Regions from separate parts of the Lysinibacillus sp. FSL K6-4013 genome, predicted to be linked through region 1. Evidence: a T-box and tRNA genes for the amino acid it is inferred to sense, from the RefSeq annotation. Region 1 holds a T-box; the other holds one or more tRNA genes.
The links. The T-box of region 1 lies ahead of ileS (isoleucine--tRNA ligase). A T-box ahead of a tRNA ligase gene usually reads a tRNA of that ligase, here a tRNA-Ile.
Positions count from the first base shown of each region.

Region 2: it encodes a tRNA-Ile, which carries the amino acid that the T-box ahead of ileS (isoleucine--tRNA ligase) is inferred to sense. The anticodon was not compared.

Region 1 is NZ_CP152031.1:2,529,997-2,533,182, reverse strand. Features, by position in the region: gene MHB39_RS12530 (DUF3221 domain-containing protein) at 1-702, shown strand, start outside; T-box leader at 895-1,133, shown strand; gene ileS (isoleucine--tRNA ligase) at 1,195-3,186, shown strand, end outside.
Region 2 is NZ_CP152031.1:3,564,905-3,568,090, reverse strand. Features, by position in the region: tRNA gene MHB39_RS17615 (tRNA-Gly) at 1-62, shown strand, start outside; tRNA gene MHB39_RS17610 (tRNA-Leu) at 68-156, shown strand; tRNA gene MHB39_RS17605 (tRNA-Arg) at 166-242, shown strand; tRNA gene MHB39_RS17600 (tRNA-Pro) at 252-328, shown strand; tRNA gene MHB39_RS17595 (tRNA-Ala) at 343-418, shown strand; tRNA gene MHB39_RS17590 (tRNA-Met) at 447-520, shown strand; tRNA gene MHB39_RS17585 (tRNA-Ile) at 528-604, shown strand; tRNA gene MHB39_RS17580 (tRNA-Ser) at 620-712, shown strand; tRNA gene MHB39_RS17575 (tRNA-Met) at 766-840, shown strand; tRNA gene MHB39_RS17570 (tRNA-Asp) at 844-919, shown strand; tRNA gene MHB39_RS17565 (tRNA-Phe) at 978-1,053, shown strand; tRNA gene MHB39_RS17560 (tRNA-Gly) at 1,059-1,132, shown strand; tRNA gene MHB39_RS17555 (tRNA-Ile) at 1,134-1,210, shown strand; tRNA gene MHB39_RS17550 (tRNA-Asn) at 1,215-1,291, shown strand; tRNA gene MHB39_RS17545 (tRNA-Ser) at 1,303-1,393, shown strand; tRNA gene MHB39_RS17540 (tRNA-Glu) at 1,396-1,467, shown strand; gene MHB39_RS17535 (ABC transporter ATP-binding protein) at 1,607-2,401, opposite strand; gene MHB39_RS17530 (iron ABC transporter permease) at 2,417-3,186, opposite strand, start outside.

The sequences.
Region 1 (3,186 bases):
AACGGAAAGAATCGTTTATATAAGGCAAGCTTTGATAATTTTTTATATTTTGAATCGACCTTTGCTTATGCGCAATCGAAAAAACTAGTACCTACACAAGAGCAAGTAGATAAGGCACTCGAACAGTTCATGGAAGAGTGGAGCTATGAGGATGATACTCGGCCAACTTATGATAAGCTTCTGCAAATGTTGCAAGTCACAAACGAAGGGTTTATAGAGAACTATGGCAAGCCAATTGCCTATAAAATGGCTACATTTGACTTATTATGGGAGGCAAGCCAAGCCGATTATAAGGATGTAAGTAATCCCATTCGTACATGGCTTGTCGAGCAAGAAGCCATGAATTATTTAGAACAACATTATCATAAAGACATTGCTTCCTTACGAGAAAAATATAAAATCCCTGAAAAGGACAGCCAAATGAAGCTCATCAGAAGTGGAACGGTCTTAGCGATCAAGGAACATGAATTTTTAGTTGTCTCAGGCGTCTTGGCTAGCGAGGTTGGGCAAAAATCTGTAGATGAATTAGTGCAAAAACATAGTAATGGTACATGGTTCCCTCTAGTGGATGTCCCGCAAACACTATCAGTTGGAGATCGAGTAGAAGTTCAATATAGACAGTCGATTGGGAACGATGACGCTCAGCCATTCATTGATTATAAGGATATCGTAGAAATGAAAATAGTAAAGGAATCTCACTAACAAGAAGCTAGACATTCTCGTGCTATTCAATAGTAAAACATTGCTGAAGAGCTTTTTGATTCAAACCATTCAACAGCCACAATATGATGATCTCCATCAAAGTATTGCCACTTGTCTCAACGAAATTTTTTAAGATTGTCCTCCGTTGACAGACAATTGGTAATTTGCTAAGATGAAGGACAATAAAAGCATACAAATTCGTTGATGAGAAAGAGTAGTGTTTCACTTTGTTCTACAGAGAGCCGACATTTGGTGGAAGTCGGTGTGCAGGTGTTACATGAAAATCCTCTCTGAGAAGATTAGCTGAATGGAGTAAGCTAATCCGGGTGTCTACCGTTAAAAAGAACACGTATGATTGTACGTTGCTGAGTGCTATTGGCCATCGTGTCAATAGAATTAGGGTGGTATTCGCGGTTAACCCCGTCCCTTTTCCTTGGGACGGGGTTTTTTGTATGCCTTTTATACAAATTTGCTTGTATAGGAGGAACTAATATGCAGAAAGAACAAAAGAAAGAAACAACGGTTGAACGAGAAACAAGGATTCGTACATTATGGGCGCAAGAAGGGACCTTTGCAAAATCCGTAAGTAATCGTGCTGAACAGCAGCCCTTTGTATTTTATGAGGGACCCCCAACAGCGAATGGTTTACCACATGTCGGCCATGCATTTGGTAGAACCATAAAAGATGTGGTGGCACGTTATAAAACAATGCAAGGCTATTTAGTTGAACGCAAAGCAGGTTGGGATACACATGGGTTGCCTGTGGAATTAGGGGTAGAAAAGGCATTAGGAATCTCAGGAAAGCAGGAGATTGAGAACTATGGGGTGGAGCAATTTATTCAAGCATGTAAGAAGAGCGTTTTTACCTATGAGCAAAAATGGCGTACTTTTACAGAGCAGCTTGGCTACTGGCTTGACATGGATGATCCTTACCTAACATTAAGTAATGACTATATTGAATCTGTGTGGCATATTTTAAGCCATGTTCACAAGGAAAAACTGTTATACAAAGGACATCGCGTTTCACCTTATTGCCCTAGCTGTCAAACTTCCTTAAGCTCTCATGAGGTGGCACAGGGCTATAAGGATGTTAAGGATTTATCCGTTACTGCAATGTTTAAGCTAGAGGATCGAGACGAATATATCTTAGGCTGGACAACGACGCCTTGGACATTACCAGCCAATGTAGCCTTGGCTATGAATCCTGCTCTTCAATATGTCCGTGTAAGGCATGCAAACAGCATCTATATACTAGCCAAATCGTTGGTATCAAAGGTTTTTTCAGAGCCTGTTGAACTATTAAGTGAGCATGACGGACAGGAGTTTGCAGGTGTTTCCTATCTATCGCCATTTTCCTATGTAACCGTCGATAAAGGGCATATCATTGTCATGGCAGATTATGTGACAGAGCATAGTGGAACAGGAATTGTACACATAGCACCTGCTTATGGAGAGGACGATTATAAAACGGTGCAGCAACATGGCTTGTCCTTTGTCAATATAGTTGATCTTAAAGGCTGTTATACAGAAGCGGTACCTGAGCTTGTTGGACGATTTGTGAAGGACTGTGATGTCGATATCATTAAACTGCTTGCAGCAAAAGAGCTTTTATTTGCTAAAGAAAAATATGAGCATAGCTATCCGCATTGCTGGCGCTGTGATTCACCATTATTGTACTATGCAACAGATAGCTGGTTTATCAAAATGTCGGCATTAAAAGAGCAGCTTTTACAAAATAATCAGCAGGTGACATGGTACCCTAGCCATATTAAGGATGGACGATTTGGCAACTTCCTAGAAAACTTAGTGGATTGGAATATTAGTCGTAATCGTTATTGGGGGACACCACTCAATGTGTGGATTTGTCAGGATTGCAATCATGAGGAGGCACCTAACAGTGTTGCAGCGCTACAACAATTAGCCAAAGGAGCTGTCAAAGAACAATTAGAGCTCCATAAGCCATTTATAGATGCCATAGTCTGTACCTGTCCTGTCTGCCAGGGCGACATGCAACGTACGCCTGAAGTTATCGATGTTTGGTTTGACAGTGGCTCGATGCCATTTGCCCAACAGCATTATCCTTTTGAAGACGTAGCGAACTTTCATCATCAGTTTCCAGCAGATGTGGTCATTGAGGGCATCGATCAAACGCGAGGATTTTTCTATAGCTTATTAGCAGTATCGACCTTGTTTACAGGAAAACCACCTTATAAAAATGTGCTATCGTTAGGGCATGTTCTCGATGAGCATGGACAGAAGATGTCCAAAAGTAAAGGCAATGCATTAGAGCCTGTTGAGTTAATCCAGGAGTATGGAGCAGATTCTCTACGTTGGGCATTTTTAGTTGATAGCTCACCCTGGAATCCAAAGCGTTTTTCGAAGAAAATTGTCTTAGATGCGAAATCTAAGCTGGTAGATACACTCGACAATACGTTTAAATTTTATGACATGTATGCCCAAATCGATAACTTTACGTATGATGCT
Region 2 (3,186 bases), 1.0 Mb from region 1:
AGTGGTAGAACACCACCTTGCCAAGGTGGGGGTCGCGAGTTCGAACCTCGTCTTCCGCTCCAAATGTGCCGGGGTGGCGGAACTGGCAGACGCACAGGACTTAAAATCCTGCGGTAGGTGACTACCGTACCGGTTCGATTCCGGTCCTCGGCACCATTTTTAAATGCGCCCGTAGCTCAATTGGATAGAGCGTCTGACTACGGATCAGAAGGTTATGGGTTCGACTCCTGTCGGGCGCGCCAAAAGAACAACGGGAAGTAGCTCAGCTTGGTAGAGCACTTGGTTTGGGACCAAGGGGTCGCAGGTTCGAATCCTGTCTTCCCGACCATTTCCAAAAATTATGGGGCCTTAGCTCAGCTGGGAGAGCGCCTGCCTTGCACGCAGGAGGTCAGCGGTTCGATCCCGCTAGGCTCCACCATAAGTAAATTAACCAGTATAAAGATCCTGGCGGCGTAGCTCAGCTGGCTAGAGCGTACGGTTCATACCCGTAAGGTCGGGGGTTCGATCCCCTCTGCCGCCATCTTAAAGGACCTTTAGCTCAGTTGGTTAGAGCAGACGGCTCATAACCGTCCGGTCGCAGGTTCGAGTCCTGCAAGGTCCACCATTTATATATTGTAACGGAGGTATACCCAAGTCTGGCTGAAGGGATCGGTCTTGAAAACCGACAGGCGGGTAACACCGCGCGGGGGTTCGAATCCCTCTACCTCCTCCAGTTTTAAATTTTTATAAATGGTGCTTTAAAAACTCGAAACAGCATAAAATTATCGCGGGGTGGAGCAGTGGTAGCTCGTCGGGCTCATAACCCGAAGGTCGTTGGTTCAAATCCGGCCCCCGCAACCAAAAGGTCCCGTGGTGTAGCGGTTAACATGCCTGCCTGTCACGCAGGAGATCGCCGGTTCGATCCCGGTCGGGACCGCCATTTTTAAAATCAAAGTCATGAGAAGCAAAAGAGTGAGCAAGCTTAGCATGGACGAAATGGGTCAGTAGCTCAGTTGGTAGAGCATTAGATTGAAGCTCTAAGTGTCGGCGGTTCGATTCCGTCCTGACCCACCATTTATGCGGGTGTAGTTTAATGGTAAAACCTCAGCCTTCCAAGCTGATGTCGTGGGTTCGATTCCCATCACCCGCTCCAAGGGCCTATAGCTCAGCTGGTTAGAGCGCACGCCTGATAAGCGTGAGGTCGATGGTTCGAGTCCATTTAGGCCCACCATTATTCCGAAGTAGCTCAGTTGGTAGTAGCACCTGACTGTTAATCAGGTTGTCGCAGGTTCGAGTCCTGCCTTCGGAGCCATTTTTTATTTTGGGGAAGTACTCAAGAGGCTGAAGAGGCGCCCCTGCTAAGGGTGTAGGTCGGGTAACCGGCGCGAGGGTTCAAATCCCTCCTTCTCCGCCATGGGCCCGTTGGTCAAGTGGTTAAGACACCGCCCTTTCACGGCGGTAACACGGGTTCGAATCCCGTACGGGTCATACTAAGTGCAGTAGATGAATTTACATCTACTGCACTTTTTAATTTACTAGATACTTAGATTAATAACATACCTCTATTAAATGAAAGCCTACACAGATTAATCATTCTGTGTAGGCTTGTTGTTTTTCAAATTAGCGATTAAATTTTTCGTCCTTTTCCATATGGAATGCAAAGAGGTGTACCAAATATGGGATCTGCCGTCATTTGGCAATCAAGGTCAAACACATGACTAACTAAATCAGTTGTCATAATTTCTTCTGGTTTCCCTTGACGGTAGACACCACGGTCACGCACTGTAATAATATGATCGGCATAGCGACATGCAAGATTAATATCATGTAATACCATAATAATTGTTCGCTTTTGCTGTTGGTTTAAGTCATATAGTAAATCTAATACGTCTATTTGATGGGTTAAATCTAAGTATGTCGTAGGCTCGTCTAAAAGAATGATATCTGTATCTTGAGCAAGTGTCATAGCAATCCAAGCACGTTGACGTTGTCCTCCTGATAGCTCGTCTACTGGTCTATCTTGTAAATGCTCGGTACCTGTAGCTTTTAAAGCGTTTAAAACGATTTCTTCATCCTTTTCAGTCCATTGTTGACGCCAATTTTGGTAAGGGTAGCGGCCTTGTTTTACAAGTTGTAAGACAGTTAAGCCTTCTGGTGCAACAGGAGATTGGGGAAGAATAGAGAGGTTTTTAGCCACTTGTTTAGTTGATAATTTAAAAATATCCTCACCATTTAATAAAACGGAGCCTTTTTTAGGTTTTAATAATCGAGCAATGGAGCGCAAGAGTGTGGATTTACCACAGCCATTCGCTCCAATTAATACAGTAATTTCATTCAAAGGAATAGATAAATTGAGATCTTCGATAATATTGAAATCACCATAACTTAATGTTAGGGATTTGGTTAATAAAGATTCAGTCATGTAGTATAGACTCCTTTATTTATTTGGGTTTCTAAATAATAAATAGATAAAATAAGGTGCACCGATGGCAGCAGTAAAGACGCCTGCGGGTACTTCTAATGGGCTAAATGCTGTGCGACCTATAATATCTGCAACCATTACAAGTAATGCACCAATTGCTGCGGATGCTGGAATAAGTACACCGAATGATGAACCAACGATGCGTCGTGCGATATGAGGAGCCATTAATCCTACAAACCCAATGGCGCCAGCAAATGCTATAGCACTCGCTACAAGACTGGAGCATAATAGAATTAAATAAAGGCGAGTTTTTTGGACAGATTGCCCTAGGCTTGATGCTGTATCATCACCTAATTCTTGAACATTTAACTGTCGTGTGATAAATAAAGTGATAAGTAGAAGCATGATGATCAAAGGAACAACGATTTGTACTTGATCCCAATCTGCACTTTTGACACTCCCGGTAATCCACTTATTCGCTTCACTTGCTTGATAAATTGGGCCGATAATCATTAGCATTGTAGTAATTGCTTGCATGAATGCCGACACGCTAATACCGATTAAGACAAGACGATGTGGTGTGACACCATCTTTCCAAGCAAATAGGTAAACTATACATCCGACGATAGTAGCCCCTGTAAATCCTGCTAATGGCAACCATTCTATACTAACAGTTAAAGAGTGATTGGAATCACTGAAAATGGCTAAGAAACCAACAACCGCTGCCCCACCACCAGCAGATATGCCGATTATATCAGGTGAGGCAAGTGGATTTTTAATGATTC